Regions from separate parts of the Brochothrix campestris genome, predicted to be linked through region 1. Evidence: a T-box and tRNA genes for the amino acid it is inferred to sense, from the RefSeq annotation. Region 1 holds a T-box; the other holds one or more tRNA genes.
What was found. A T-box is a leader RNA that pairs with one kind of tRNA and senses whether it is charged. The one in region 1 lies ahead of glyQ (glycine--tRNA ligase subunit alpha), so its partner is inferred to be a tRNA-Gly.

Region 1 (16,659 bases):
ATTCTACTCGGATTCAATCATAAACGCATCGCTCCCAACTCGTAATTAATTGACTCTTTTACTGTCTTTTAATACGCGAGAGCCTCAATAATAAACGTGCAGCGTCATGACGTTTGTGAAGGCGACTCTAGCGGGAAAAGTGGCAGCTGAATACCCCACAGCGGAGCGCGGAGGATGAAGCGTCACCCGCAGAAAGCGTCCTTCACATTAGGAATGACTACAAAAAAGCAGCTACCAAAAAAGGTAGCTGCAAAAATGACTTATTTTACTAAATTTTGAATAACAACACTATTTGACATAGAGCCTTAAAAACTGTCGTCACTCCAGATTGTAGACAAAGTCTAAACAGACTTCATTTTCTTTGTAATGCTATTACAGTGACTTTGTATACGAGATGATAAGACTGAATAGAAATGTTGTTATAGTAGGAAACACGAGCCTTAGAGGTGAGTGTACAGATGGTACTCGACTCCGATAAGGCGAGGCATTGACGACCTAGAACAGCGTTTATCTTCAGTCTGAAGTGACGACAGTTAAAAACTGTCGTCACTCTTTTGGATTACGAAAGGGGGTACCATGTATGGCCATCACGCGCTAACAGTTCGTCAGCCGCGATTGGACCAGCGCTGCCTGAATCATAATTTGGTAATTCGGTAGGGCTCAATTTCCAACCTTCGTAAATACGGTCAGCCAACTGCCATGAGAGTGCTACTTCATCCCAGTGTGAGAAATAAGTGGCGTCACCGCGTAAGCAGTCGTGAATAACTTTTTCATACGCTTCGGGCGCATTTTGGTCGACCGCATCAGCCGCTGTTTGTAGCTGTGTCGGTTGTGTCGCAAGACCAAGGCCAGGCACCTTGACGTTAAGTTTTAAGGTAATGCTTTCGTTAGGTGCGATTTCAATCACTAACGTATTCGCAACTTTTTCGCTGCTGTCATCAAATAAGTCAGGACGATCGTTCTTGAATTCAATCACGATGTTCGTTTTTTTATTAGAGAGCCGTTTTCCTGTTCTAATGTAGATTGGCACACCGTTCCAACGATCGCTGTGAGACGTCAATTTACCAGCAACATAGGTCTCAGTCGTTGATGTCGGCGAAACGTTTTCTTCTGACCGATACGCTTTAAACGTTTGTGGGTCAGTTGGGTTTGCATCGTACTGACCAGGAACGAATAAATTGTTAACGACATCTAATTCTGGCACATCTAACGAACGTAATAAACGCACTTTTTCGGCACGGATTTCAGCTTTATCTAATGTTAAAGGGAAGTCCATTAACAATAACGATACGACTTGTAAAATATGATTTTGGAACATATCACGTAAGGCACCGCTGTTGTCATAGTAACCACCGCGTTCTTCGACGCCAAGTTCTTCTGCTAATGTCACCTGCACATTGCTAATGTGACGGTTATTCCAGAGTGCCTCAATCATTGGATTGGCAAAGCGGATCGCCGAAACATTTTGTACCATTTCTTTTCCTAAGTAATGATCAATGCGGTAAATTTGATTTTCATTAAAGGCATGACCGAGTGCATCGTTTAATTCCTGTGCTGAAGCAAGGTCATGACCAAACGGTTTTTCAATCATTAGACGTTGATAACCTTTAGTTGCAACTAAGCCTTCAGATTTTAAGCGGATAGCAATTTCATTGAAGAAAGTTGGTGCCATCGCAAGGAAAAAAACACGATTGCCTTTAAGGTGATATGTTGTATCAAGCTCGTTTGATAAGTCTAACAATACCTTATATGATTCTTTGTTCGTAACATCGTGTGAACGATAATAAAAATGGGAAACGAACGCTTGGATGTGTGATTTATCGGCAATAGATGCAATCGAAGAAGCAACACGTTCGCGGAACAAAGCGTCGGTTAACTGGCGACGTGCAGTACCAATAACGGCGAAATTTTCTTTCAAAAATCCTTTTGCATACAAACGGTAGATAGCAGGATATAATTTGCGGTTAGCTAAATCGCCTGTGCCACCAAATATTGTAATCAGTGCTGTTTCTTCAGTAATTTTAGTCATATCGGTAAGCCTTCTTTCATTCTCATTTTAATGCGTTTTTGCTTGCACTTATTAATATAACACGAAAGCGAAAAGTCGGATAGTCAACAATCTTGAAAAAAATAAAATTATTCAAAAAAACGGCACAGGCAACACTGTAAGCGTTACCATAGCTACGTGTTGATAACACACATTAAATTTATTATTACGGCGAAAATTATGGTAAAATAAGACGTAAACCTTACATCAGAGAAAAGAGGCAAGACAAAATGGAAATTACTTTTTTAGGCACAGGTGCAGGGGTACCTGCCAAAACACGCAATGTGAGTGCGATTGCCTTGCAGTTGCTAGATGAACGCAGCACATGGTGGCTATTTGACTGTGGTGAAGCAACCCAACATCAACTGCTGAAAAGCACATTGAAGCCAGGTAAAATTGAAAAAATCTTTATTTCTCACCTTCATGGTGATCATATTTTTGGCTTGCCCGGTTTGCTGAGCAGTCGTTCGTTCCAAGGTGGTGACACGACCTTAACGGTCTATGGACCAAAAGGAATACGAGCCTTTATCGAAACGAGCCTCCGTGTCTCGCAAACACATTTAGCCTATCCGTTAGTAATAGAAGAAATCACACCCGGAATTGTCTTCCAAGATGAACAGTTTAAGGTTGAGACGGCCTTGTTAAGTCATGGAATCGATAGTTACGGCTATAGAATAGAAGAAACCGATAAAATTGGTAAATTAGATGTGGCGGCCTTAAAAGCATTAGGCATTAAACCGGGCCCGATTTTCAAAGACATTAAAGACGGGAAGACTGTAACATTAGCCGATGGTACGACGATTGTGGGTAAGGATTTTGTTGGCGAATCAGTCAAAGGGCGTGTGGTAACAATCTTAGGGGATACACGACCGACTGAAAATTCAGTCAAACTGGCGGAACAGGCCAATGTCCTTGTTCATGAAGCAACCTTTGAAGCGGATAAGAGCAAAATGGCACGGGCTTATTTTCATTCATCAACCACGCAGGCAGCGACAATTGCGGCTAAGGCAAACGCCAAACACTTATTGTTAACACATATTTCATCCCGTTACCTCTATGATGATCTAAACAAATTGGCACAAGAAGCCCGTGAAGTCTTTGAACAGACCGATATAGCGGATGATTTTATGACCTTTGATGTGCCTTACATTGTAGGTGAAGACTGATGCAGATTGAAACAGTTATCGTGACAGGCGCTTCGAGCGGTGTTGGTCATGTTGTGGCGGAACAATTACTCGCACAAGGTAAACGAGTCATTTTAATGGCGCGTCGAACAGAGCCAATGGTGGTATTAGCCAATCAATACCGGGGGCAAGCTCATGTGTATCAATGCGATGTCAGTGTCGCGCAACAAGTGGTAGAGACGATACAAATGGTGCTTGAACGCTTTCCGGTGATTGATGCGATTGTTCATTGTGCTGGTTTTGGGATATTTGCCAATGCAGTCGATACAACAATCGAACAAGTGGAAGGAATGCTGCTCACCAATGTTAGTGGGGGGATTCATTTGAACCAACTATTACTACCACAGTTTAAGCAACAAGGCTATGGGCATATTATGATGATTGCTTCGGTTGCTGGCAAAATCGGGACACCGAAGTCAAGCGTCTATGCGGCCAGTAAGTTTGCGCTTGTTGGTTATACGGATGCGTTGCGGATGGAAGTGGCTGGCGACGGTATCTACGTGACAACGATTAACCCTGGCCCAATTGAAACACCATTTTTTGAGATTGCTGATCCATCGGGCGAATATTTGAAAAACATCGCTCGCTTTAGCTTAACACCAGAGCAGGTAGCGTCGAAAATGGTGCGTTGCCTTGGGAAGAAAAAGCGCGAGGTAACCCTCCCGTTAACGATGGCGTTTGCCGCCCGAGTTCATGCGTTTTTTCCGCGGACAGTGGAGGCAATTGCGAAACCTTTCTTCTTGAAAAAATAGTAAAGTAGCAGTGATAGTCGTGATGTACAAACCTGACGTGACATGTTAAACTACTAGAACATATGTTCGAGTTTGAGGAGTTGGTGAGATGAAACGACAACGTAAAATTATTCATATCGATATGGATTGCTTTTTTGCGCAGGTGGAACAAACTGACCACCCGGAATTGAAAGGCAAGCCTGTTGTTATCGCTAGCGACCCCCGTGTATCAAAGCGTGGGGTTGTTTCGACAGCATCATATGAGGCCCGTACCTTTGGTGTCCATTCGGCGATGTCGAGTGTTGAAGCGTTAAAACTTTGTCCACAAGCAATTTTTATCCCGCCACGGATGGCACGTTATCAAGAAGTGTCACTCAAAATTCGTGAAATCTTTAGCCGTTACACCGATCAAATTGAGCCGTTATCTTTGGATGAAGCGTACTTAGATGTCACCGAAAACAAACGCAATGAACGATCAGCGAGCCGCCTAGCACAACAAATTCAAGCGACAATCTATGATGAACTGCAGTTAACCTCGTCGGCGGGTGTCTCTTATAATAAATTCATTGCTAAACTAGCCTCAGATTACCAAAAGCCAGCGGGTCGAACAGTCATCACGCCTGAGCAAGCCTTGGCTTTTCTTGCGCAGCTCCCGATTGATGATTTTTATGGTGTTGGTCAGGTGACCGCCGAAAAAATGCACACCCTTGGCATTCATACGGGGGCAGACTTATATGAGTGGCGTGAATGGGATTTAATCATGCAGTTTAAAAAACGGGGGTATCAATTGTATCGGCTTGTGAGGGGGATTGATGACTCGCCGGTGCGAACAGCGCGTGAACGTAAGTCGCTAGGACGAGAAACGACCTTTTCGGCCGATGTGATTGATGAACAACAACTGCAACTCACCTTACGTCATTTTGCACAAAAGATAGCGCAAACCTTAACTGAGAAGCAGCTGAGCACCCAAACAATCGTCTTGAAAATTCGTTACAGTGATTTTTCAACTGAAACAAAACGACTCACATTGCCACTGCGGCTCAGTGAAAGTCATGAACTTTATTTTTATGGCCTCCAAATATTTGAAGAGATGTGGACGCAACAACCGGTGCGGCTGATTGGCTTAACAGTTACTAACTTGGCAACGAGACACTATGAGAACTTACGATTGAAAGGGCTATAAAAAGGGGTGTTACAATGGAACGGTGCGAAGGGTTAATTATTCGCGTGATGGATTATCGTGAATCCGATAAAATTATCCGTTTATACACAAAAGAGCATGGCAAAATCAGTTTGGTGGCACGCGGTGCAAAAAAAAGCAACAGTCGGATTGCTGCTGTCACACAGCTGTTTACCTATGGTGAATTCATGTACTTTGGCAACAAAGGATTAGGCACAATTCAACAAGGGGAAGTGATTGAACGCTTCCCGCTCATTTCACAAGATATTTTTACGACAGCGTATGCATCCTACTGTGTCGACTTACTCGATAAGGCGATTGAGGAACGAGAGCCCAATCCGGCCTTATTTTCGTTGATTTATCAAGTGATTGAAAAAATGGCTGCTGGTGAAAATGCACACGTCATTAGTCAAATCTTCGAATTGAAGATGCTTAATGTATTAGGACATTATCCTGAGTTTCGTGGTTGTGTCTTAACAGGTGAGACAGAGGGTCCGTTTGATTTTTCAATCAAACACAATGGTTTAATTTCACGTCGTTGTTTTGATGAGGACCCGAATCGTTTGCAGTTGTCTGATAAGGTGATTCGTTTACTGCGGCTGTATTATTTAATTGACTTTAACCGTCTGGGTAAAATTGATGTGAACGATGAGGTAACGAAACAAGTCCAATGGGCGATTGATACGTATTATAATGAAGTGTCTGGTTTGAATTTAAAAACAAAACGCTTTTTAAATCAAATGTCTGACTGGGGCTCCCAAATGAAAGTGGACACGTCTGAGGCAGCGCCACCTGAATGATGCTAAATGAGCTGTTATGATTGACAATAATACTATTTTATCGTATATTTAAAGACGTATATAGAAGCAATGAAGAGCAGTAGTAGCAATTTAAACCAGTTTCAGTGAGTATGGGATAGTGTGAACCATATAACATGGCGATTGTGAAGGCAGCTTGGAGCTTAGTTTATTGAGGTGGATGATAGTTATATCATCAAGTAGGGTGGAACCGCGATGTTTATCGTCCCTATGTTAGTCATTGTGATTAGCATAGGGGCTTTTTTGCGCCTTATCCACGATGCAAAAAAACAATTACCGAAGGAGAATGTCAAATGAATGTACAAAAAATGATCCAAACATTGCAAGCTTATTGGTCAGAACAAAACTGTCTCTTGCTTCAATCGTATGATGTCGAAAAAGGGGCGGGTACCATGAGTCCTTATACGTTCTTACGCGCTATTGGACCAGAACCATGGGCAGCTTGTTATGTTGAACCTTCACGTCGACCAGATGATGGCCGTTATGGTGAAAATCCTAACCGTCTGTTCCAACATCATCAATTCCAAGTGGTGATTAAACCTTCACCAGCGAACATCCAAGAATTATACTTAGGTTCGTTAGCTGCGATTGGTATTGACCCATTAAAACATGATATTCGCTTTGTCGAAGATAACTGGGAAAACCCGTCAATGGGTTGTGCTGGACTTGGGTGGGAAGTTTGGCTCGATGGTATGGAAATCACACAGTTTACCTATTTTCAACAAGTCGGTGGCTTAGAATGTTCACCCGTCACTAGTGAAATCACGTATGGTATCGAACGTCTGGCATCATACATTCAAGATAAAGAAAGCGTATTTGACTTAGAATGGCATGATGGTGTGACTTACCGTATGTTATTCGGTCAAGCAGAATATGAGCACTCAAAATATGCCTTTGAAACATCAAATCAAGAAATGCTTTTAGCAAATTTTGCGAGTTTTGAACAAGAAGCATTGACGCAATTAGAATTGGGTCTGGTTCACCCAGCCTATGATTACATTCTTAAATGTTCACATACCTTTAACCTCTTAGATGCACGTGGTGCGGTCTCTGTCACGGAACGCGCTAACTACATTAGCCGTATTCGTAAATTGGCCCGTACGGTTGCTAAAACATACGTGGCAGAGCGTGAAAAATTGGGCTTCCCAATGTTGAAAAAGGAGGACAAATAAGATGACTCAAGATATTTTATTAGAAATTGGTTTAGAAGAAATGCCCGCCAAATATGTCCAAGCATCAGAAATACAGTTGAAAGAACATGTTGAAGCATGGTTAGCCGAAAAAGGATTAGCCTATGAAGCGGTTGCTTCTTTTTCAACACCGCGTCGTTTAGCAGTTACAGTTAAAGCTGTTGCACCGTCACAAGCCGACAGCGAAGATGAAGTGCGTGGCCCGGCCCGTAAAACAGCACAAGATGAAAATGGTGACTGGTCACGTGCAGCCCAAGGTTTCGTGCGTGGACAAGGTTTAACAACCGACGATATCTTCTTCAAAGAATTAAAAGGAACAGAATATGCCTTTGTTAATAAAAAAACAGTCGGTGTTGCCACAGCTGATTTATTAAAAGAATGGGATAAAATTATCTTAGGCCTAAACTTCCCTGTTAATATGCACTGGGCAAATCACCACACTAAATACATCCGTCCGATTCATTGGATCGTTGCCCTTTATGGCGATACTGTCATTCCGTTCTCAATTTTAGATGTAACGACAGGTCGAACAACGCGCGGACATCGTTTCTTAGGACATGAGATTGACATCACGTCAGCAGCAACTTATGAAACGCAGTTAAAAGAAGTATTTGTTATTGCTCAACAAGCAGAGCGACGCCAACTGATTGCTGACCAAATTGCGGACCTTGCGTCTGTAAAAAACTGGAACGTGCCAATCGATGCCGACCTCCTTGAAGAAGTAACGAATTTAGTTGAATATCCGACCGTTTTATTTGGTAATTATGAAGAAAATTATTTAGACTTACCAGCGGACGTTTTAATTACGATTATGCGTGAGCACCAACGGTACTTCCCTGTCATGGCACATGACGGTCAGTTATTGCCGTTCTTTATTACCGTTCGAAATGGGAATGCGGAACATTTAGAGACCGTTGCTAAAGGAAACGAAAAAGTACTCCGTGCACGTTTGTCGGATGGCGAGTTCTTCTATCAAGAAGATCAAAAAATCACGATTGCGGCAGCACTTGAAAAATTGAAAAAAATCACCTTCCATCAAAAAATTGGTACGATGTCTGACAAAATTGAACGTGTTGGTTTAGTTGCAACGAAGCTTGCGGGCTTATTCAACTTTAGTGCAAGCGAAATCGCGGATGTTCAACGTGCAGCTGCTATTTATAAGTTTGACTTAGTGACCAACTTAGTCGGTGAATTCCCTGAATTACAAGGCGAGATGGGTGCTAAATATGCTTTGTTGCAAGGAGAAAACGAAGTCGTTGCAACTGCGATTCGGGAGTCATACATGCCAACAAGCTCAGAAGGCGAATTGCCTGCTACAAAAGTAGGGGCGTTACTTGCCTTAGCAGATAAATTAGAAACATTAGGTGCCTTCTTCTCAGTTGATATGATTCCAACCGGTTCGAATGATCCGTTTGCCTTGCGACGTGCGATGATTGGTGTGGTACGGATTTTAATTGATCAACGCTGGGAATTACCATTCGATGGTACGGTACGTGATATTATTACATTAGAAGAAGCAGCCGGTGTCAAAGTGATGCCAATCGATGAAACCGTCTTGAAATTCAACCAATTTTTAGCGCGTCGTCTTCGTAATTTATTAGCTAATGATGATGTTCGTCATGATTTAATTGAAGCAGCCGTTGCTGGAGAAACAAATGATTTAGCACAGCTATTTGAGCGTGCAGCAGCCTTAAACAAGGTTAGCCAAGCAGACTGGTTCCGTCCAACAGTTGAGGCCTTGACACGGGTGATGAACCTTGCACGTAAATTGGATAAAACCGTAACTATTGATGAAACATTGTTTGAAAACGAGAGTGAGCAAGCGCTGTATCGCGAAATTAAAACGGTTAAAGCAGCCTTTGCAGCCGCATCATCAACCGAAAAATTAACCGTCTTGAAACAATTACAACAACCGATTGCTCGTTTCTTTGAAAATACACTTGTAATGGTCGACGACGAAGCGATTCGTACAAACCGCTTAGCGATGCTTGCTGAATTGAATAATATCGTCGCTCGTTTTGCTAAATTTGATGCGATTATCGTGAAATAAAAATATTTTCACAAATTAAAAGGGTTTTTGGAATAGCTAGCGAATAATACTATTATGGTCTATCTAAGTGAACAAAAACCCTCTTTTTAGGAGGGAGCCACAATGCGAATGATATCATTGATTATTGTTGATGCCGATGCGTGTCCTGTAAAGGAGGAAGTGCTGGCCTTAACAGCGCCATTAAATATACCAGTAACCTTTGTGGCCTCTTATAATCATTTTTCAGTTAACCGTACAGGTAATTGGGTGTTTGTTGATACGACCAAAGAAGCAGCCGATTTAAAAATCGTTAATCTAACGACTGCAACAACCTTAGTCATCACTCAAGACATTGGCTTGGCCAGTCTCTTGTTGGCAAAGGCAGCGCTCGTCATTAACCAATACGGACTTATCTATGATGTGAATACGATTGATGCTAGCCTCGAACGGCGTTATTTAGCAGCTAAACAACGGCGACAAGGGGTTCATTCAAAAGGTCCAAAGGCATTTACTACAGCTGATCGTCACATGTTTAAGCAACGGTTTTCTAACTATTTACAAACTAATGAATGAAATGATGTGGTCCTAAATGTCTAATCGAATACCAGAAGAATTATTAACCCGTATTCAGCAAGAGAACGATATTGTCGATGTCGTCAGTGACTATGTTCAATTAAAAAAACAAGGGCGTAATTACAGTGGCCTTTGTCCGTTTCATAATGAAAAAACACCGTCTTTTTCAGTTTCACCAGAAAAGCAAATTTTCCATTGTTTTGGCTGTGGTAAAGGTGGTAATATGTTCACTTTTATTATGGAGTCTGAAGGTATTACGTTCCAGGAGGCTGCCATTCGCTTGGCCGAGCAAAGTCATTTGCCTATCGGCGATTTAAAAGTAGCACAATCGCCAACAAATGAACCGTATGATGCTAACAATCAAACAGATGATACGCATGCAATGATTGAAGCGCATGCGCTTGTGTCACAGCTATATCATTACATCTTAACGAGTACAGAAGAAGGCACGGAGGCGCTTAACTACCTCCATGACCGGGGCTTGAATGACGAGGTCATCCGTCAATTCAACATTGGCTTTGCCCCTAAAAGTTGGGAATTAGTCACTGCCTTTTTAGAAAAACGCGATTTTGATCAACATGTGATGATTGATGCCGGCTTACTCGCACGACGTGACGATGGCAACGCCGTTGATCGTTTTCGTGAACGGATAATGTTTCCAATTACAAACGACCGCGGTCAAACAATTGCGTTTTCTGGTCGGTTATTACCCGGTGTCGAAGGTCCTAAATACTTAAACAGTCCTGAAACAGCCCTCTTTAATAAACGTGAGACGTTGTTTAACTTTGCTAACGTGCGAAAAGAAATCCGTCAAACAAAGGCTGTGACAGTCTTTGAAGGGTTTATGGATGTTATTGCAGCCAGTCAAGCGGGTATAACAAATGGAGTGGCCTCAATGGGAACGGCCTTAACACCAGAACATATCTCGAAGCTGAAACGTGTGACAAATCGCGTCATTGTATGCTACGATGGTGATTCGGCAGGTTTAAATGCGACGTATAAAGCGGTGCAACTATTACAAGAAGCCCGTGGCATGCAGGTGAAGATTATCTCGTTACCCGAAAAATTAGACCCGGATGAATATATTCAAACAAAAGGGGTCGTAGCTTTTAAAGATTTTTATGAACAACAGCAAATAGAGTGGCCATTATTTCTAATGCGCTACTTGAGTTTAGCAACGGATTTATCACAGGCTGATGAAGTGGCACATTATGTAGAACAAGTGCTTACTGAGATTAACCGGATTGAAAATCCGATTGAAAAAGAAGTGTACTTGGCTGAATTGAATCAACGAACACAGATTGATAAAGCTGTCTTACGGCAACAATTAGCACAGCGGCAGCCTCAACCACAGTACGAAGAATTTGCCTTTCAACCACAAGAGCAACGCCTGGTGAAACGCACGGCATTGGATAAGTTGGAACGATTTATCATCCGGATGATGTTGAAAGATACACATTTCTTCGACCAAGCACAGCAAAAGTTTGAACAGCAATCACTGGTGTTTTATCATGATGACTATCAAGCGATGTATACCTATTTATTACCGTATTATCTTGAAGGTCATCCCGCCGATGTGTCGCAATTTTTACTTAATGTAAAAGATGAACGAGTCAAAGACTTGATTGTGGCGATGGAGATGGAAGAAATGCCCGATGCTGAAGAACTGGATATCGATGAATGTTGTTCGCAGTTGACTAAACTGCAACAAGTACAAGATTTCAAACGATTAAAACAAGCGCAAATTGATGCGATTAATGCCAATGATAGCGAGCAAGTCCGTACCATTTCACTTGCGATAATTGCAAAAAAACGCGCATTAGATAGGCTTTAAAATCAGAGGAGGAATTCCATAGTGGTAAAAAAAGCAGTAGCGAAAAAATTAACGTTGGAAGAAACAAAAGCGGAATTACTAGTACGAGGAAAAAAAGATGATACACTCACATATGACGAAGTGGCTAAACAACTCGCACCCTTTGATTTAGATGTTGAAGTATTAGATGAGTTCATTGAACATTTAACAAGTGAAGGTGTTGAGTTATCTGATGAACCAGCACCCGTAGAAAAAGATGAAAAAATTAACATTGCAGACCTTAGTGTGCCTGCAGGTGTTAAAATCAATGACCCTGTACGAATGTACTTAAAAGAAATTGGTCGTGTCGATCTTTTAACAGGGCCCGAAGAAGTAGCCTTAGCAAAACGTATTGAAGCCGGTGACCTTGAAGCTAAGGCACAATTAGCAGAAGCTAACTTACGTTTAGTTGTATCGATAGCGAAACGTTATGTTGGTCGTGGAATGTTATTCCTTGATTTAATCCAAGAAGGTAACATGGGCTTAATGAAAGCTGTTGAGAAATTTGATTTCTCTAAAGGCTTTAAATTTAGTACGTATGCGACTTGGTGGATTCGTCAAGCAATCACCCGTGCCATTGCCGATCAAGCACGTACAATTCGTATACCAGTGCATATGGTTGAAACAATCAATAAATTAATCCGTGTCCAACGTCAATTGTTGCAAGACTTAGGTCGTGAACCTTCACCAGAAGAAATCGGTGAAGAAATGGACTTAACAACTGAAAAAGTACGTGAAATCCTTAAAATCGCACAAGAGCCTGTCTCATTAGAAACACCGATTGGTGAAGAAGATGATTCACATCTCGGTGATTTTATCGAGGATCAAGACGCAACATCGCCGGCAGAACATGCAGCCTATGAATTGTTAAAAGAACAATTGGAAGATGTACTTGACACCTTAACTGACCGTGAAGAAAACGTTCTACGTCTTCGTTTTGGTCTAGACGATGGTCGTACACGTACGTTAGAAGAAGTAGGGAAAGTCTTTGGCGTGACCCGTGAACGTATTCGTCAAATCGAAGCGAAAGCATTACGTAAATTACGTCATCCAAGCCGTAGTAAACAATTGAAAGATTTCTTAGAATAAGCAATTTTAAAACCGTAGGGCCAAAAGGGTTCTGCGGTTTTTTTTGTTGTAGTGAGTTCTAATTAGTTGATGCTTAGTATTAGGCTATGTTATATTTTAATAAGCAATGACCATTTACAATGTCAATAGTTTTATGTGAATGGCATCCGATTTGTTAGATAAAAGACAATAAGCAACTGATCGAAGTAACTTTCATCAATTAGGAGGGAAGAAGGGTGTACACGAGGGGGGCCACAAGGTATGACAGAGTACCTTGTTCAAGTGGTGAAGCGAATGTTGCCCATCAATTACCAACTGTCTGCTATCGTAGAAGCAACGGGACTCACAGAAGAACGGCTTAAACAAATAGCGCGATTGTAACATCCAATTTGACAATGTGCATCTAAGAACACAACCACAAGTTACACAGTTGACCAAACGACAGTGAAAAGGAGCGGTGATGAATGATGCGAATAAAACAATTGTTCCGTCGGTACAGTCTTTTGCGGGTGCTGATTAGTTTATCGTTAACATTCTATATTGTTGTGTTTGTGCCATCAATAGTAAAGGCAAGTCATTCACAGGAAGTTGATGTCACTCGTGTTGAATCGGGCCCTATTGCTGGTGGGTATTGGATTAGAGGCTATCAATGGGCATGGCCATTAGAACAGATTATTTCTGAATATAAACATTACACGAAACGATCACATGCGAGTGTTGTTAATGGGAATGGTACCTATCATAGTGGTGGCTGGACAAAGAGTAGTAATCAGTTTAGCCGAGCGAAAGCGAATTGGATACCGTGGGGTACAAATAAAGCCTACTATGATAGCAAAAAATAAATGGTGAGCGTTTTAGATGACAGTCTAGAACGCTTTTTTGAGGAGGGCTTTATGAAAAAAATCATTTTTGTCGTGTTGTGTTTACAAATGACATTATTGAGTGTGTTGTTTATCACGGTAGCAAAGCAGCAAAGTCGTCAGCAACTATTGTATGATGGTGTCACAATAATGAGTCTAAATACAACTGAAGTAGCAGGGGATGTGTCCTCTCAAATTATAGCGGCGGCTAATCAAACAAACATCACTTTAGCGGTGTATATTCATCCTGATAAACAGACGCAATACATTTTAACGAATGATGTAACACTAGCACAACGTCTATCAATTAAGATACCTGAATTTACAAATACGAATGCTTTTATTAGTTCACAACAGACCGGTGAAGCCTTACAAAAGGGGCGTTTCCGCCTGTTTGATCAATCACTGTTATTAAAGATATATCCGATTGAAGGGAATCAGAACTATCAGCCGTCTGGTTTATACTATCTGTTCACAACGGATCAGTCGCAAATTAATCAGTTTACAGCTTTATTAACACCGCTTGGTATTAGTGTGAATCCAGGCATGATTGATACACAAGCGCAGCTGTGGATGCAACAACTTTTACAGCACTGGGATTGGCTGTTACTTAACCTATTAGTGTGTTTAGCGCTCGTTGTTATCATCCTACATGATGGTTTTGTACAACAACGGACTCGCTATTTGTTGAGTTTACAAGGGCAGTCTAAGTGGCAAATTTGGTTGTATAGTATCACTCGTTTGCGATGGCCGTTTGTAAGTGCTGTCTTGTTGACAATCTGTCTCTGTCTGTTATGGCAGTGGTCACAGGTGGGCACTGCCTATAGTCTAACTGTGATTGGTCTTTGTCTGTTAGCAATTGCACTGACAGGCAGCGTTTTTATGTTTCTTCTTAGTTTAATCAGTGTACTCAATCAAGGTGTATTAGCCGATGTAAGCGGTAAACGACCGGTTAAACGTCTTTTTGCGCTTTATTTAGGATTGAAACTTTGTTTTTTAGCGTTAATGGCTGGTCTGGCACATGTTTATGTGCTCAATCAAACGGTGTTGACCACCGCTTTGGCCGAAACAGCTGATTGGGAAAAAATGCGTGGTATTTATACACCGGTCCAGAGCTATGTTGGACAAGATAAACGTAAAATCGAAGCAACTAACAGTAGCAAATTGAAGAAGTTGTATGAAGAAATGCGTCTACAAGGTGGTTTTTTAATTGTGTCACGAGATTATCTTCCGACCGACTCGCGTGACGAAAAGACCTTTCTCGCTGAGCATAATCCACGTCGAATCAATCCTGACGAACGCAAGGTTATCCTTGATTTGAACTATTTAACAAGGCACCCGGTCACAAGTCAGGCCCACTCAATTGCCGATGAGGTTATTTGGGATGAGAATGTCCGAAATGTACTCGTGCCCCAACAGTATAAGTACCGCGAAGCTGAGCTCAACCGGCTTTTTTTAGCTGATTTCACTTTTGGGCGGGTTGATTTAATGGCTTATTATGAGGAATTCAGCGGTTTGCCTATTACAGCGCACAACACCGCCGATTTAGCTGTCAATCTGATTTACGTTGACGATAAGCAGCCTTATTTTTCGTATGGCAACGACCTCCCTTTATGGTTACCGAATGCATTCGCCATTGTTGAAACGGGTAATACAAGCCCGCTCGACTACAGTTGGTATTTTTCAGGTAACGTCTATTTTGAAGCCCATGGTGATCCATATGCCACGCTTTTTCCAGCGATTCAACGAACGAACACGGAGGAGTTAATTCGCAGTGTTAGCTCGGTCTATCATCGCAAGGGGTTTATTATTCAACTGCTTAATGAAAATCAAGTGAAAATTGGCTTGTTTGTCGCACTGCTAATTGGGAGCTCTTTCTTACTAACGTATACCTTAACAGCCCTTTATTTTAAACGGAATCAACGACGGATTATGATTGCCCACTGCCATGGTGATTCATACGGACAAATACATCGCCGCTTTTTCACGTTACTCCTTAGTTTAAATGGGGTGTTATTAGTGGTGATAGCGCTGCAAGCAGACGTGAACGTACTGGTGAGTTTTTGCTGTTACGTGTTGTTAGAAGCCTTGTTGATATATGGTCTGCACCGCTACTATGAAAAGCGTCAATTGGCGGAGAACTTTAAGAGGGGGAGTTAAAATGATTGAAGCGCAAAAACTGACGAAAAAATTTGGTGATCACGTGGTCATCCAGCCGCGTTCATTCACAATTGCCGCGGGAGCGTTTGTTGTTATTACGGGACCGAGTGGCTCGGGTAAAACAACCTTGTTAAACATATTATCTCTGTTAGAGCAACCGAGTGGCGGTGTGCTGAGACATCAAGGGCGAAGTCATTTGTCGCGCCGGGAGATACGACAATTAAAACGGGATGACTACGCCTATTTGTTTCAAAACTATGGTCTGATTGAAGAAGAATCGGTCTCGTTAAATTTGCGGATGGCAATGAGGGGCGTCGGCAAATACGAGCAGACAAAGCGGATGGACCAAGCCTTGCAAACGGTCGGTTTACAAGGTTACGAACAGCGCCCTGTTTTTCAATTAAGTGGTGGGCAACAACAACGCGTTGCACTAGCTCGTGTGCTTGTTAAACAAGCGCGGTGTATTTTTGCGGATGAGCCCACTGGCAATTTGGATGAGTCGAACCGCGAACGGGTGTTTCGTCTGCTTAAAGGTTTGCATGCGAACGGGACAACCATTATTTTAGTGACGCATGATCCCTATATGGCAAAACTGGCGACGAAAACTATCAACCTATCGAGAAACTAGAGGTGATCATATATAGCAATACGATGTTTAGCGGTATACGCAATTATCATTGCACTTAATTAATAGCCTGAGCTGAAATTAATCGCACTCGTTGGTTCAGCTAAAATGAGCAACCGTGGCATATTTGCTAAAATGAATTTGCCTCATAAGGTCAGGTTCAATTTGAAGATAGCATCCCAATCAGAGTGGTGGAAGGATAAATGATTACAGTGAAAAAGGCTCCTCAATCGAACAGAGGAGCCAAATAGTAGCGCAACAGTTAAAGTTTGTTATAATAAACAGTGGCAGAAATCAATGGTGTTTGTGATTACACGAATCAGGCGATTTTGTCTTTTTCGT
Region 2 (16,659 bases), 860 kb from region 1:
TTAGAAGATATTGCAGATGATTGCCAATCAGTTGCTAATACGCTTGAAACCATCGTTATGAAGAACGCCTAATTAAGGAGAATTATATAATCTATGGATAATATACTAATCATTACAATTGCGATTGTAGCTGCAGCGCTTGTGTTTGACTTTATCAATGGTTTCCATGATACAGCGAACGCCATTGCTACGAGTGTTTCTACTAAAGCAATTAAACCAAAACACGCCATCATTATGGCAGCCATTATGAACTTTTTAGGCGCGATTTCATTTACAGGTGTAGCAAAGTCGTTAACAAAAGATATTGTTGATCCATTTGCCTTACCACATGGTGACATCGTTATTTTAGCAGCGCTTATCTCTGCTATCATTTGGAATTTATTGACTTGGTATTTTGGAATTCCAAGTAGTTCTTCACATGCATTAATCGGTTCGATCGCCGGAGCAGCCTTAACTGCTGCTTTTATAGCTGGTCAATCGTCACCGCTTAACTACGCTGGATTCACTAAAATTATCCAAGCTCTAATTTTAGCACCGTTCTTAGCCTTTGCTGCTGGTTATATCATCTATACAATTTTCAAGCTAACCTTGAAAAACTTTAATTTAGATGCGACTAACCGCCGTTTTCGTTACTTACAAGTACTAACGGCTGCGTTTCAATCCTACGCTCATGGTACCAATGATGCCCAAAAATCAATGGGTATCATTACATTAGCCTTAATTGCTAATGGGTACCAAACAGATGCTGATGGCGTCCATTTCTGGGTACAGGTAGCCTGCGCGACTGCAATGGCAGTTGGGACTTCAATTGGTGGTTGGAAAATCATTAAAACCGTCGGTAGTAAGATTATGAAAATCAAACCTGTTAACGGGGTAGCTGCTGACCTTGGTTCGATGTCTGTTATTTTCACTGCGACTGGCTTAGGATTGCCCGTAAGTACGACGCATGTTATTAGTTCATCTATTCTTGGTGTTGGTTCATCACACCGAATCCGTGGTGTTAAATGGGATACAGCCCAACGCATGGTTATCACTTGGGTCATTACCTTACCTATCTCAGCCGCAGTTGCTGGGCTCGTATATTATATTTTCACCTTGTTTATGTAATCCATTTGAAAGGAAGGAGCCATCTTAAGTGGCTCCTTTTTTCAGCTTTATCTGTAATCACCTAAGTCATCACATTCAAAACAATCGTTTTTTATTAAACATTCAGCTTGATATAACATTTCAATTCTCAGTAAATACGGATACAGCTTTTTAAGTAGCTCTAAAAAAGACTCCACAGTTATTTTTGTATCTGTAATATAATTGACAACAATCCACTCATCCTCTAACTTAATTCCTATATCTCTTTGCAAACCATCATTCCAATATTCGCTTATCGTGTCTGCTTTATTTACTCTAGATTTAGAGAGGTTTTCTTGGATGGCATATACTTTTACTTGACGATGATTTAGGATATGGATGTCTTTTTTATTAAACGTTTTTCGTAAATACTTTTCCATTTCTTTGAACGACCAGATTTCTGGCACGATAAACGCACGAATAAATAACTGATCCGCGTATTTAAATCGTAAATTGAATTGTTTTAACACTTTAACAGCCTGTATTTTTTTCATCTGTTCCCCCCTCTTTTAAAAACATCATAAACAATTTCTTCTGATTGTGCCGTTTAATAAATACTTCTTGACGATGAATTCCAGTCGTTTTTTTGCAAATCCCCTTTTAAAATAACATAATGAGACATTAACTGTAAGTATTGTCCACTCTTAATCCATCTTTTGCGTAATTATAAATACACCATAATTTAACAACGCACTAATTATTTTAAAAAAAGTAGCAAACCTTTTTGGTTTGCTACTTTTTTGGATTACTACTAATCCTTCTCGAATACAATATGATCATACGTTGGCGCCTCAACATTCATATGTTGAAAGTTTTGTTGACGCAACGCTTCGTATGTTAATATCGCTGCTGTATTACTCAAGTTCAACGAACGAATGTTATCTGACATCGGAATGCGGAGGCAATTTTCACGATGATCACGCAACACAGAATCCGGTAAACCAGTTGTTTCTTTACCGAAAACGAAGAAAATATCTGAGCTTGTATCGCTGTAATCAAAGTCGCTGTATGTATGCTCACCGAATTTTGTAATGAAATAAAATTTGCCGTCAGGGTATTTATCAAATAACTCCTCTAATGAATCATGCATTGATAAATTAACACTGTCCCAATAATCGAGTCCTGCTCGTTTTAAATACTTATCTTCAATTGAAAATCCGAGTGGGCGGATTAAATGTAAGGCTGTATTGGTGCCGGCACACGTGCGGGAAATATTTCCTGTATTAGCTGGTATTTCGGGTTGGAATAAGACAATATGATTCATGGTTATGTTCATCCTTCTTTCTGAGATAAGTTTAATAATGCCGCTGTAATTTCAGCGCGTGCTTCGTCATCTGTTTCTTCTTGTTGAGCGGTTTGAAGTGCCTCTAAGGCAATATGACCACCAATTTTAGCTAAGGCATAGGCAGCAGTGCCTCGAATGACTGGTCGAGGATCAGCCAGTAAGCAATTGACCAAATCAGGAATTGCCGTTTCGTCCTTATAGCGTCCTAAAATTAAAATCGCATTGCGTTGGAGTGGTTTTTTTCCTCGCCACGACCCCGCCATCGGTCCAAATGTTTCTTTAAACTCGCGATTAGAAATCGTCAGCAATGGTTTCAATAACGGTTTCACCTTCGCCTCATCAGGCTCCATCGCCGGATGAAGGTGAAAGTCTTTGCCACGATTATACGGACAAACGACCTGACAGGTATCACAGCCATAAAGACGATTATGCAGTTTATCACGGAATCGCTCCGGCATCATCCCCTTTGTTTGGGTTTGATAACTCAAGCATTCCTTGCCATTCATCTTGCCATCACCAAGCAAGGCACCTGTTGGGCATGCCTTAATGCACTGTGTGCATTCCCCACACTGGTCACCCATCGGTTCATCTGGTTCAAACGCAATATTGGTAATCATTTCACCGAGATAAACAAAGCTACCATACTCTGGTGTGATTAAAAGCGTGTTCTTGCCCCGCCAGCCAATCCCTGCCCGTTCGGCCACTGCCACATCGGATAACTCCCCGGTGTCGACCATCGACTTTGTACGCGCTTCTGGCACCTTTGTTTTAATAAACGCTTCTAATAAAGCCAGTTTTTCACGCAAGACGGTATGATAATCGACCCCCCATGAGGCACGCGCAAAGACACCACGCCACTCGCCACGCTTACTTCGTAACGTATTATCCATCTGATTGGGATAGGCTAAGGCAATCGCAATAATCGATTGCGGTTGCTCGAAAATGAGACTGGGGTTGACCCGTTCTGCAATGACCGGATGTTCAAAACCAGTTAATAAATCATGCTCTTGGGCAAAGCTTAAGCGCTTTTCTAACGTTTGAAAGTAGTCCGCCGTTGTAAAACCGATTTTTTGAATGCCAATTGTTTTTGCATAAGCCTTGATTTCGTCCTTTAACGTATCCACCATCTTTTCACCCCCAGTGCCCTTTATTATCAAAAAAAAGCACTCACCAGTTAATAATAACCCGGCAGTGCTTTATGTTCATTAAGCGGGTGATCGGGATCGAACCGACGACAACAGCTTGGAAGGCTGTAGTTTTACCACTAAACTACACCCGCTAATTACTCCTTATTTATTACTTCTTTAGTATACCAAAAAACGATTGAAAATCAAGTCTTTTAGGCTAAAACAGTATAAAAAAACGTCATCAGCTTTTCACAATAAAAAACTGACAACGTTGACTAGCCTTAAGTAAAGGTTCCGTAAATTAAATATATGTTCAAAATTGTTAAGAAAATCGCGATAATCCACGCGGTGTATTTCATCCATGTCGGATTAGCAAATTCCCCCATTAACTTTTTACTACTTGTGAAAATCGTTAATGGAATAATCGCAAATGGGAGGGCAATACTTAAGAACACCTGTGTGTAAATAAGTAATTCTTCCACCTTTGCATCTTGACCGTTGAAAACAATTACCATAATAATGACTGGAATAATCGCTAACAAACGAGTTACAACACGACGGAGCCACATTGGAATCTTCATTTTGATAAAGCCTTCCATAACAATCTGACCTGATAACGTACCAGTAATGGTTGAGTTTTGACCAGAGGCTAATAAGGCAACCGCAAACAAGGTACTTAACACCGGACTCGCGACTGCACCGACGATTTTATTATCACTTAAGGCATTGTATAATTCGACAAAACGGCCTAGTTCACTATCCAATCCATAAAACATTGCTGCTCCTAAGATGAGCAATAAGCAGTTAACAATCATCGCGACTGTTAATTGAATGTTTGAATCGATGGTTGCAAAGCGAATCGCTTCTTTTTTACCTTTTTTCGTCCGCTTAAACTGACGCGCTTGAATAATCGAACTATGTAAGTATAAGTTATGGGGCATGATGGTTGCACCAACAATACCTAATGCTAATAATAACATTCCTGGTTGTAACGCAATTTGTGGGTCAGGAATAAAGCCTTTTAGCATCGGTCCCCATTCTGGACTCGCTAAAATAACTTCGTATAAAAAGACAATGAAGATGGTTGCAATTAAGGTCGCTACAATCGCTTCAATTTTACGAAAACCAACTTTTGAAAGCAACAGCAATAGCATTACATCAAGGGCTGTAATCGCTACACCGACTATGAGAGGCATCCCAAACAATAAATGTAAGGCGATAGCACCACCGATAACCTCGGCAATATCTGTTGCCATGATTGCTAACTCGGTAATAATCCATAGAACAACACCGACGGGTTTACTGGTTGCCTTACGTGTGGCCTGTGCTAAGTCCATCCCTGTAACAATCCCTAACCGGGCGGCCATGCTTTGTAATAACATCGCTACAACACTAGCAATCAAAATAACTGACAGTAAAGCGTAGGCATATTGAGCACCACCTGCAATCGAGGTAATCCAATTCCCAGGATCCATATAACCAACGGCAATCAATACACCTGGTCCACTATAGGCTGCTAACTTTTTCCAGAAACCACCTTTTTCAGGCATCGCTACGGTGTTGTTAATCTCTTCTAAACTGGCACCATTCGCATGTTCCACGACTGAGTGATGCTCGTCTTTTACTTTATGTGTCATTCACAACATCTCCTTCGTTTATACACTGTTTTATTCGCTTTGTTTCTACACTGTATATTTTGCCCTAAGGAAACATTATTGTCAACGTCAAAATAAAAAACGATTACAGTTGTAACCGCTTCATTACCTATTCTAACAACCTTAAAAAAAAATTATTTTTTTTCTGAAATTTGCCACGTCTCCAATTGATTTGAAAGTTGCTTTAATAGTTGTAATTGCTCACGTGTTAAACGATAGGGTAGTTCTAAGTACCACGCCTCTAATTCTGGATTATCGAGCAGTGGGAATGTCGAATTAATTGTTTCATCACGTAAACCATTGACGTCATCAACAAAGTAGTTCACCGGTGTGCCGACCTCTTGGGCAATCGCCACTAAAATATTGAGTGGTGGTCGGTTACGGTTCATTTCATATTTACTAATCGCAGAGGGATTAACCTTAATGCGTTCAGCCAATTCTTTTTGTGTATAGCCTCGTTTTAAACGTTCTGCCTTAATCTTTTCACCAATGTTCATTGTAATCGGCCCCTTTATCGTGCTTCTACTTCTATTTTAGCATTTATCCGACCGTTTGCGTTGCCCTCAACCTAAAAAAACGTATACGACTAATGCGTATACGTTTCAGATTGTAGACAAAGTCTAATTAAACATCTACTAGAATATTAAAAATTGAACAAACTACAGTTCACGGAGGTGATCAAACAACTCACTTTGGGCATCGATTTGATCACTGTTCCCAAACACACATACTTTTGCATCTTCTAAAGCATCTGCAAACATGTTTGCCATCTCACGAATATCGGCTGCTGTTGTACTCAATATTTCATCACGGGTTTGTTGGATATCAGCCAATTGCAGACCTTTTTGGTAGCGTGCCACTGCACGTGCGCCTTTTTGACGGGCTGATAATGGCATATCCATGCTTCCCATTGTGCCAATAATGTATTTTGTCATTTCGTAATCACTCGCATCAAAGGCACGTAAATAAGCGACCACTTTATCATACACGGCCAACGTGTCGACTAAGTTTGGATCACGATATGACCAGAATAACCATTTGCCATTGTCTTGCATCACAAAGCCCGATCCATAGGCGCCACCTAAGACACGCACTTGGTTCCATAAATAATCATACGATAAAATCTTCTTCAAGACGGTAATATGACCGGAATATGGATATTTGGTCTGATCAATGAGACCACCTTTAACAACATACTGTACTTTGCTCGACGTTTTTAAGCCTTCGTTAATTGAAGGATTTAACGGATACGTTCGATTGGCATCAGCCTTGTTATCACTATGAGGTAAGTCTATCGTCGCAAGAGCTGCCACAACTTCATCATAAATCACTTGGTCACCCGTAATCGCGACACTTAATGCTTCTTTACTAATTAATTGCGTAAGTAACTCATTCAATTTTAATTGAACCGTGGCAAAATCGGTTTCTAATGCAGTTGTTAATTCACAAATAAAATCATAGTAACCTAAACCACGAATATCTTCTGAATAGTTACTAACAGGTTCCACATACGATGCTAAACGAGCAGCAGCAATATTATGACCGGCTTGGTTCATACTCATTTCGATGCGCGACTTGATAATTTGGACAATTTCAGTGATGCGTTTTTGATCTTCAAAGCGCGTGTCTTTTAAGATGTCCATCACAAAAGTTAAGCCCGAACGGATGCCTCCTTGCAGGATTTTTGTTTTAACTGCAAAATACGTTTGGAATTTTTCAGACGGTACTTTTTCACTCAAAATACTGTTATAAAAACTAGTTCCTCCCGTCACAATGTTCAACTCATTCGAAAGCGCTCCATAACTATATTTACCTGTTGCAAGTTGTCCGACTAAATCTTCGAGTAACCCAAGATAAGGAATATCAGCTTGTGCGATATGAGATGTATTAAACATCAGTGTCAAATAAGCAATTTTATTTGTATTGGTTTCATAGAACATCACTGGGATTTGATCAGCTGCGCTCAAAGCGATTGGATAATCGGTCGCTTGCGGTTCAACGTCAGTGCGTGCTAACATCGGTAGCTTTTGTAAATCGAACTCCGTATCCACACTTTCTTGTAACGCTTTCAGCGTTTGATTGTCTGCAACAAGTTGAGCAACTTCGGCTTCTGTTAACCCCGCTTTAAAGTCATTCAATTCAGCTGCGACTGCCTCATTCAGTTCATCAGCCAATGTATGTGATGGTTCAACAATCACTAGACTTTCATGTAAACTATTGAGGAAATAACGATCGATTAACTTTTCAAAATAAGGCGAATGAAGGGCATTTTTAACACCTGCCAACGTTTTTTCATATTGTAAATGTGTCGTTGGTTTACCATCATACAACCAACTATCCATCGCACGCATCGAATAGATTAACCCTTTTGGCATTGAGCCAAAATCAGCTTCACGCAATTGGAATTCTTTCAAGGTAATCGCTGATTCAATCAGCTCTTTGTCGATACCGTCAGACACGAGTTTTTGTAACGTTTCTCGTACAACAGTTTGAAAGCGTGCTTGATCACTCGCATTGGCATTTTTAATGACAATACTAAAGAACGGTTGTAGCACACCATTTTCATACATCCCAAACACATCATTACCTAATTTGGCATCAAGTAAAGCTTGTTTCAATGGTGCAGCTGAACTTTCTAATAAAATATACTCTAATACGTCTAAAGCGAAGTAATTTTCAGCATCAAAAATATCAGAAATAACATAGTTTAGACTGAGGTACGTTTTATCTTCTAATGTTTCAGTCGGCAATACTGCATACTGCTTGACCTCAACATTTAAATCACCTAATGCAAGTTGGTAAGGAAGAGCTGTCGTATTTTCTACCTGTTGATACTGTGCTAAATAAGCTTCATCTAAGAATGCTAACTTTTCTAGTAAATCAAGGTCTCCTGCAAGCGTAATATAACTGTTAGATGCGTTGTAGAAACGTTTATAATCCGCAACAAATTGTTGATAACTCAACGAAGGAATTGCAACAGGATCGCCACCTGATTCATAGCGGTATGGTGTATCAGGAAAGAGTGATTTTTGAATACTGCGCATCAAGATTTGTTCCGGCGATGAGAAGACACCCTTCATTTCATTGTAGACAACACCTTTATAACTAATATCTGCATCCGCACGCGTTAACTCATGATGCCAACCTTCTTGCTGTAAAATCGTTTCTTTTTCAGTCAATAAAGGATTAAAAACCGCATCTAAATATACATCCATTAAGTTTTGGAAGTCCTTGTCATTTTGACTCGCAATCGGATACATCGTTTTATCGCTGAACGTCATTGCATTTAAGAACGTATTAAGCGACCCTTTTACCAACTCGACGAAAGGTTCTTTTAATGGGTATTTTTTAGAACCACATAAAACAGAGTGTTCTAAAATATGGAACACGCCGGTGTCATCTTCTGGTGGCGTCCGAAACGAAATCGAAAACACTTTATTTGTATCATCATTTTCGATATAAAGCAGTTTTGCCCCACTCTTATTATGAGTAAAGCGGTGAACCACTGATTCGATTTCAGCAATTTCTTCACGTTCTTCATACTTAAAACCATGGTAATTTGCAGCTAGTTTTAAATCTAACATCTATTTCCTCCTAGTGAATACTCTATTTGTTCAATGATTCTATTATAGCAAATTAAACGGGGCATTTAACCTATTACGACTTATAGCGTGAGCCCTATGACTTCATCTAAATGTGCTATTTCAAATGTTGGCGTATAACCCTGACTATCTTTACGTGCCGGATTATACCAACAGGTGGCGATCCCCGCCATATTGCCGCCTTTAATATCAGAGGTGAGCGAATCACCAATAATCATTGTGTCTGCCTTATTAAACTGCGGAATCCGTTCAAATACATGATCAAAGAAGCCCGACATCGGTTTTTGAAACCCAGTATCTTCTGATACAAAGACATCTTTAAAATAAGGCATCAAACCCGAATCAGTTAAGCGACGATACTGTGTACTTGAGACGCCATTCGTTACAACATAAAGCGCGACCTGCTGATGTAATTTTTCAATTAATGGTCTTGCACCCTCGATTAAAAAATGCCCTTCTGCTAAATACTCGCGAAAACGCTCATCACAAACAGACCCATCTCGTGCAATTCCGAGTTCATCAAAGAGTTGCTGGAAACGACCAGAAACAACTTCTTGTTGCGATATTTGGCCCTGTTCAAAGCGACGCCACAGGTGATGATTGATTATTTGATAGCGTGTTTCAATGGCAGATGATAAAGTGACTTGTTCGTGAGCAAATAATTTAATTAAGGCCGCTTTTTCTGTCGCTGCGAAATCGAGCAACGTGTCATCGACATCGAATAATAAGGTGTTATAGGTTGGCATAAGTACTCTCCTTTATACATAAGAAACGTGCTAACATTTTTGTTAGCACGTTCGAAATTACTATTTCTAACAGCTTTAGTTTGGCTTACAATACTTTTTCTAAGAAAATTTTAGCACGTTCAGATTGTGGTGCTTCGAAGAAAATACTTGGTTCTGTCTCCTCGATAATTTTGCCTTCATCCATAAAAATAATTTTACTCGATACGCGTTCAGCAAAGGCCATTTCATGCGTAACAATCACCATTGTAATACCTGTTGTGGCTAATGATTGAATCACTTCGAGTACTTCTTTAACCATTTCTGGATCTAACGCCGAAGTCGGTTCATCAAACAAGAGGTATTTCGGTTTCATTGCTAAGGCACGTGCAATTGCCACCCGTTGTTTTTGACCACCTGATAATTTCGATGGGTACACATCGGCTTTGTCGGCTAAGCCAACTTGTTGTAGCAATGCTTCAGCCTCTTTTACAGCCTGTGCCTTTTCGATTTTACGGACCTTAATCGGAGCATAGGTAATGTTTTCAAGCACTGTTTTATGAGGGAATAAATTAAAGTGTTGAAACACCATGCCGACTTCACTACGCATTTGCATCACTTGTTTCTCTTTTAATAATGTGATGTTTTGCTCATCGATAAAAATAGCACCCGTCGTTGGTTCACCGAGCAAGTTGATTGTCCGAAGGAGGGTTGATTTGCCAGAGCCTGATGGTCCAATAATTGTGACAACTTCACCATCATTAATTGTTGTCGTGATATCTTTTAAAACATGTAATTTACCAAAACTTTTATTAACGGCTTCCATCTTAATCACTGCGACCCAGTCTCCTTTCAATTAACGAACCAATGAACGTCAAGATCATTGTTAAGCAGTAGTACACAATAAATGCCACAATCATTGGTGGGAAGTACATGTACATATTTGCTGAGACAATTTCTGCACGACGCATTAAGTCTGTTACAGCAATGGTTGATACGATTGCTGATTCTTTTGTTAACGTAATAAACTCATTCATTAAAGCCGGTAGGATGTTTTTGATTGCCTGCGGTAAAATGATATCTAACATTAGTTTACCATAAGGAACGCCCAAAGCCTTACCTGCTTCATACTGCCCTTTATCAACCGCATTTAATCCAGAACGGATGATTTCAGACATGTAAGCTGCTGAATTCAAAGAAAAGGTAATGATTGCAGCTGTTAATGGTTCAATATCGAAGTGAAATAATTGTGGTAACGCTAAGTATACGAGTGATAATTGCATAATTAACGGTGTGCCACGAAAAATCGAAGTATAAAAACGAGCGAATAAGCTCAATGCTTTCAATTTACTAATTTTGAAGATTGCTAAGATGATTCCTAATATAAAGCCAAACAAAGCGGAGAAAAAGGCAATTTGTAACGTAACCCACACACCGTTTAATATATAAGGAATCGATGGTTTTAACTGATTAAAAACGTCTATCATACCTTGCATGCCATCGTTCACTCCTTCCAATTTTTGCGATGCTTATTGACCGCCACTTTTAATCCATTTTTCAACTAATTTATCCATTTCGCCATTTTCTTCCATTTCTTTCAATACTTTATTGAAGTCAGCTGTTAATTTGCTGCCTTTAGGAAGTGCGATTGACATTGGGTCACCTGTTTCTAACGAATCATCTTCAACATTAAACTGTGCTAAACGATCTGAATCCTTCGTATAACCATAGGCAACAGTGTCTACTGTAATAATCGCATCGAGTTTGTTACCAGCCATTGCTTCAACCATCTCGTTTACTTTATCCCATTGTTCCACTTTCATTGGTGCTTTTTTGTTCAAGTCTTCAGCTAAAGCAGCTTGTGTCGAACCGATTTGAACGCCGACTTTTTTACCTTTTAAATCGGCTGTTGTTTTAATGTCGCTACCTTTTGGCACTAACACAACTTGATGTGAGGTGAAATAAACACTCGAGAAATCAACTTGTTTCGCACGCTCTTCGTTTTTAACCATACCCGCCATAACGAAATCAACGCTTTCTTTATTCAAGGCAGCAATTAAACCACCAAATTTTTGATCTTTAATTTCTAAGTTGTAACCTAATTCTTTTGTGATGTATTTTGCAACATCAATATCAAATCCAACGATTTCATTTGTTTTTGTATCAACAGATTCAAATGGTGGATAATCGGCACTTGTACCCATCACAATTGTTTTCTTGCCGTCTTCACTTTTCTTTGTTGGTGCCTCTGCATTCGCACCACAAGCCGCTAACACAACCAATAATGCCGTCATCATCATTATTATAACTTTTTTCATTTTTCATTTCCCCCATCTATTTGTTTTTAGTTTATCATTTATCATTTCGCTTCTATATTTAATTATATTACCTGTAATATTTATGCACGTCAAGTCCTTTTTATAAATAAAATGATGTTTTTATACAAAATACAGCCTTTTTATTCGTATTTTTATACATTTATGCATTAATTTATATTTTCAGATATTTCATTTGATAAATTATAATGAAAGATACTTATCAAAATCATGTTGTTTTTTTAAATTGTAAGACGCTTACAACTGCGTTATACTAAGGTTGTGTCAAATTTTTGTCATCAATGGCAAAAGGAGTTGAGTAGGTTGGGTAAGAAAAAAATCGTCATTTTAGGTGCTGGCTATGGTGGTTTACGGGCACTAAAAAGATTACAAGACTTAAAGCCAGATGCTGAGCTTATTTTAGTTAATAAACACAGTTATCACTGTGAAAAAACAGCCTTACATGAAGTTGCAACGGGAGCTGCTAATCCCGGCGATATTTGTTATCCTGTCTCAAGTGTTGTCGACCCTCATTACACAACATTTATTGAAGCGACAGTTTCACAAATCGATCATCAAACAAAAATGGTTTTATTTGATAATCACGAAGCCCTCACTTATGATTATCTACTCATCGCCCTCGGTTTTGAATTTGAATCGTTTGGCATTGATGGATTAAATGATTATGCGTATCAAATTACAAATATTCCATCTGTCAAAAATATTTATGACCAATTAAATGAAAAATTACGGGCATTACAGCCCGAAGAAACGCTCTCAATTGTTGTTGGTGGTGCAGGTTTCACAAGCATCGAATATATCGGTGAACTAGTCGAACAACTGCCCTTCCTTACAAAAGCAGCGAATATAAAACGCAATCAGGTCAAAGTATCGTGTATCCAATCAAATGTTTTACCGATGTTTTCACCTGAATTAAGTAACTACATCATTAAGAAACTTGAGAAAAAAGGCGTCACCTTTATTAAAGGTCGTGTTGCTAAAATAACGGTCGATAGCGTCTATCATAAACTTGACCGTGACGCGGCAACGAGTTCGATTGAACCTGCTGATATGTTTGTTTGGGCCGGTGGTGTTCGTGGTAGTTCTGTTATTACAAACTCAAACTTCACATCCGATCGTGGACGTGTCTTGGTTCATAAAAACTTAACGGTACCGGATTGTCGAGATGTAATGATGATTGGGGATTGTTCCATTGTGATGGATGAAACAACCGGCTTTCCTTATCCAACTACTGCCCAAATCGCAATGCAGCAAGCCGATTGTGCCGCCAACAATATTGCAGCCTTACTCAAAGGGGGCAATCTAAAAGAGTTTATTTATCGACCAAAAGGCACTGTTTGCTCAATTGGCCGTCATGATGCCGTTGGTGTCGTCATGGGGAAACAATTACGCGGCGTTACTGCCTCAGTCTTAAAAAAGGTGATTGATACACGATCAATTGTTTTAATCGGTGGCGTCGACACTGTCCTCAAAAAGCAAAAGATTTTCCGCAAGAAAAGCATGTATACTGTTTAAGATACAGACACCATTCAAGATGACCATTCGGTCATCTTTTTTTGTTCGCAAGCTGTTTCGTTTTACAAACAGATTACAGTTCGTTAAACTTTACTTGTAAGCGTTTTCTACCATTACTTCAAATCGAAAGGATGATGTGAAATGCAAACAAGACTAGATGAACGATACGGTTTATTTATTAACGGTGAATGGGTTATTCCTAAAGGAGCCATCTTTATGAACGCTACTAATCCAAGTAATGGCGACATATTATCACAGTTTATTGATGCCACTGCGACTGATGTTGATAACGCAGTTGTCGCTGCCACTGCTTCCTTTAATGATTGGAAAGCTGTAGATGTCGTAACCCGAAGCAACATGCTCTTGAAAATAGCTGATTTAATCGACTCTAATTGTGAGCGGCTCGCCCTAATTGAAACGCTCGATAACGGTAAACCGATTAGAGAAACAACAACGATTGATGTGCCACTTTCAGCTGATCACTTCCGTTATTTCGCCGGTGTCATTCGCACCGAAGAAGGCAGCGTCAAAGACTTTGATAATGATACCCTCTCGCTTGTTTTAAACGAACCGATTGGGGTTGTAGGTCAGATTATTCCCTGGAACTTCCCTTTGTTAATGGCCGCTTGGAAGCTGGCCCCCGCCCTTGCTGCTGGTAATACCTTAGTTATTAAACCTTCCTCAGCCACAAGTTTAAGTTTACTCGAGTTGTTCAAATTAATGGCAGAGGTGTTACCTCCAGGTGTCGTTAATTTAATTACCGGCCGTGGCTCAGAATCGGGGCAAGCACTGTTAGAACATCCTGGTTTTGCTAAACTCGCCTTTACCGGTTCAACTGAAATTGGTTACGAGGTCGCTAAACATGCTGCCAATAAGCTGATACCGGCAACCTTAGAGCTTGGTGGAAAATCAGCCAATATCTTTTTTGATGACATGCCGTTTAATCGTGCGCTTGAAGGAGCACAACTCGGCATTTTATATAATCAAGGTCAAGTCTGTTGTGCTGGCTCACGTATTTTTGTTCAAGCCGGTGTTTATGACCGCTTCATTGCCGAACTGAAAAAAGCATTTGAACAAGTAAAGGTGGGACTCCCTTGGGAGAAAGAGACTCAAATGGGTGCTCAAGTTAATCAACGTCAACTCAAAAAAATCACTGACTATATTGCAATTGGTCAAAAAGAAGGCGCAACACTCTTAACTGGTGGCGTAACGCTAGCGATTGATGAACAAGCTAATGGGGCTTTTTTAGCACCGACCCTCCTCACCAATGTGACACCTTCAATGCGTGTCGTCCGCGAAGAAATTTTCGGACCGGTTGCTACTGTCATAAAATTCGAGACGATTGATGAGGTCATTGCACTCGCTAACGACTCGGAGTATGGTCTCAGTGGTGGTGTTTGGACAACTAATCTCAACACAGCACTTAAAGTGGGACGTGGTCTTCATACTGGACGCGTTTGGGTCAACACTTACAACCAAGTCCCTGCTGGCTCACCTTTCGGCGGTGTGAAAAAATCTGGGATTGGACGCGAAACCCATAAAATGATGTTGGCTGCTTATACGCAAACAAAAAATATTTATATTAGTACCAAAACCGAAACAGAAGGACTCTATTAACAACAACGCACTCACTGTTAATTACTAGGCAACAAGCTAGCACTTTTATTAACCTTGCTAGCTTGTTTTTTGTTAAGCTCCTTTGTTTTACAAATAGCATGAACTGTACTATACTTTACTTTGTAAGCGCTTACCAAAAGAGAAGCGTCACGTTTCACTACATACTCAATTCAACTACGAAGGGAAGTTTTATGATGACAACACTTATTGACAAACGTTACGGACTATATATTGATGGACAATGGCAAACAGCAAATGATGCCCGATTTATTACTGCCGAAAACCCAAGTAATGGTGAACCATTAGCTGAATTCGTTGATGCGACACATGCTGATGTTGACCAAGCGGTCGCAGCTGCCCATCTTGCTTTCAAAAGTTGGAAAAAGGTTGATGTTGTAAACCGCAGTAAAATGTTACTTAAAATCGCTGACCTAATTGATGCTAATACCGATAAGTTAGCCATGATTGAAACGCTCGATAATGGTAAACCAATTAGAGAAACCTCAACGGTTGATGTACCCTTAGCTGCCGATCACTTCCGCTATTTTGCGGGTGTTATCCGTGCTGAAGAAGGCAGTGTTAAAGACTTTGATGAAGATACATTATCGCTCGTTTTACGTGAACCAATTGGTGTTGTTGGGCAAATCGTCCCTTGGAACTTCCCTATCTTAATGGCAGCTTGGAAAATAGCACCTGCGATTGCTGCAGGAAACACCTTAGTAATTCACCCCTCTTCTTCAACAAGTCTGAGCTTGCTTGAATTATTCAAACTATTGGATCAAGTACTACCTGCTGGAGTCGTTAACTTAATAACAGGTCGTGGTTCTGACTCTGGGGACTACATGTTGAAACACGACGGCTTTGCCAAACTTGCCTTCACTGGTTCGACTGAAATTGGTTACGAAGTCGCGGAGCAAGCTGCCAAACGGCTCATTCCTGCGACCTTGGAATTAGGTGGGAAATCAGCCAACATTTTCTTCGATGACATGCCGTTTGATCGTGCTATTGAAGGGGCTCAACTGGGAATTTTATTTAACCAAGGTCAGGTTTGTTGTGCCGGTTCACGTATTTTTGTCCAAGAAGGTATTTATGACAAGTTCATCGCTGCCTTAAAAACTGCCTTCGAAAAGGTTAAGGTTGGCTTACCGTGGGAAATGGATACGCAAATGGGTGCCCAAGTGAATATGCGTCAACTAGAAAAAATCAAAGACTATGTTGCCATTGGTGAAGCTGAGGGGGCTACCTTGATTACAGGTGGTGTTTCCTTAGAAGTTAACGGCAATCGTAACGGGGCCTTTTTAGCGCCCACCTTATTGGCTAATGTTACAAATGATATGCGCGTCGCTCAAGAAGAAATCTTTGGCCCCGTTGCAACGGTCATTAAATTCAAAACAATCGACGAGGTCATCACACTCGCTAATGATTCTGACTATGGTTTAGGAGGCGGTGTGTGGTCGACAAATATTAACACCGCACTTAAGGTCGCACGTGGCATGGAAACAGGCCGTGTTTGGGTCAATACGTATAACCAAATTCCAGCCGGAGCTCCTTTTGGCGGTGTTAAGAAATCAGGCATTGGTCGTGAAACACATAAGATGATGCTCGATGCTTATTCACAATCAAAAAACATTTATATTAGCACAAAAGAAGCGACCGACGGACTTTATTAACTAAG

Region 2: it encodes a tRNA-Gly, which carries the amino acid that the T-box ahead of glyQ (glycine--tRNA ligase subunit alpha) is inferred to sense. The anticodon was not compared.

The regions. Positions count from the first base shown of each region.
Region 1 covers NZ_CP175511.1:1,059,039-1,075,697, forward strand. The annotation lists gene ACJYYY_RS05290 (transposase) at 1-45, shown strand, start outside; gene zwf (glucose-6-phosphate dehydrogenase) at 560-2,029, opposite strand; gene rnz (ribonuclease Z) at 2,278-3,213, shown strand; gene ACJYYY_RS05305 (SDR family oxidoreductase) at 3,213-3,983, shown strand; gene dinB (DNA polymerase IV) at 4,072-5,145, shown strand; gene recO (DNA repair protein RecO) at 5,160-5,942, shown strand; T-box leader at 6,003-6,173, shown strand; gene glyQ (glycine--tRNA ligase subunit alpha) at 6,254-7,132, shown strand; gene glyS (glycine--tRNA ligase subunit beta) at 7,134-9,200, shown strand; gene ACJYYY_RS05330 (DUF188 domain-containing protein) at 9,303-9,752, shown strand; gene dnaG (DNA primase) at 9,769-11,586, shown strand; gene rpoD (RNA polymerase sigma factor RpoD) at 11,608-12,693, shown strand; gene ACJYYY_RS05345 (hypothetical protein) at 13,137-13,514, shown strand; gene ACJYYY_RS05350 (DUF1430 domain-containing protein) at 13,566-15,692, shown strand; gene ACJYYY_RS05355 (ATP-binding cassette domain-containing protein) at 15,694-16,320, shown strand; gene yidD (membrane protein insertion efficiency factor YidD) at 16,612-16,659, opposite strand, start outside.
Region 2 covers NZ_CP175511.1:1,923,583-1,940,241, forward strand. The annotation lists gene ACJYYY_RS09535 (DUF47 domain-containing protein) at 1-72, shown strand, start outside; gene ACJYYY_RS09540 (inorganic phosphate transporter) at 94-1,107, shown strand; gene ACJYYY_RS09545 (hypothetical protein) at 1,155-1,619, opposite strand; gene trmL (tRNA (uridine(34)/cytosine(34)/5-carboxymethylaminomethyluridine(34)-2'-O)-methyltransferase TrmL) at 1,877-2,389, opposite strand; gene queG (tRNA epoxyqueuosine(34) reductase QueG) at 2,398-3,537, opposite strand; tRNA gene ACJYYY_RS09560 (tRNA-Gly) at 3,619-3,689, opposite strand; gene ACJYYY_RS09565 (Nramp family divalent metal transporter) at 3,819-5,174, opposite strand; gene ACJYYY_RS09570 (helix-turn-helix domain-containing protein) at 5,327-5,689, opposite strand; gene ACJYYY_RS09575 (insulinase family protein) at 5,852-8,776, opposite strand; gene ACJYYY_RS09580 (YjjG family noncanonical pyrimidine nucleotidase) at 8,857-9,540, opposite strand; gene ACJYYY_RS09585 (amino acid ABC transporter ATP-binding protein) at 9,626-10,351, opposite strand; gene ACJYYY_RS09590 (amino acid ABC transporter permease) at 10,344-11,012, opposite strand; gene ACJYYY_RS09595 (transporter substrate-binding domain-containing protein) at 11,046-11,834, opposite strand; gene ACJYYY_RS09600 (NAD(P)/FAD-dependent oxidoreductase) at 12,156-13,367, shown strand; gene ACJYYY_RS09605 (aldehyde dehydrogenase family protein) at 13,509-14,984, shown strand; gene ACJYYY_RS09610 (aldehyde dehydrogenase family protein) at 15,179-16,654, shown strand.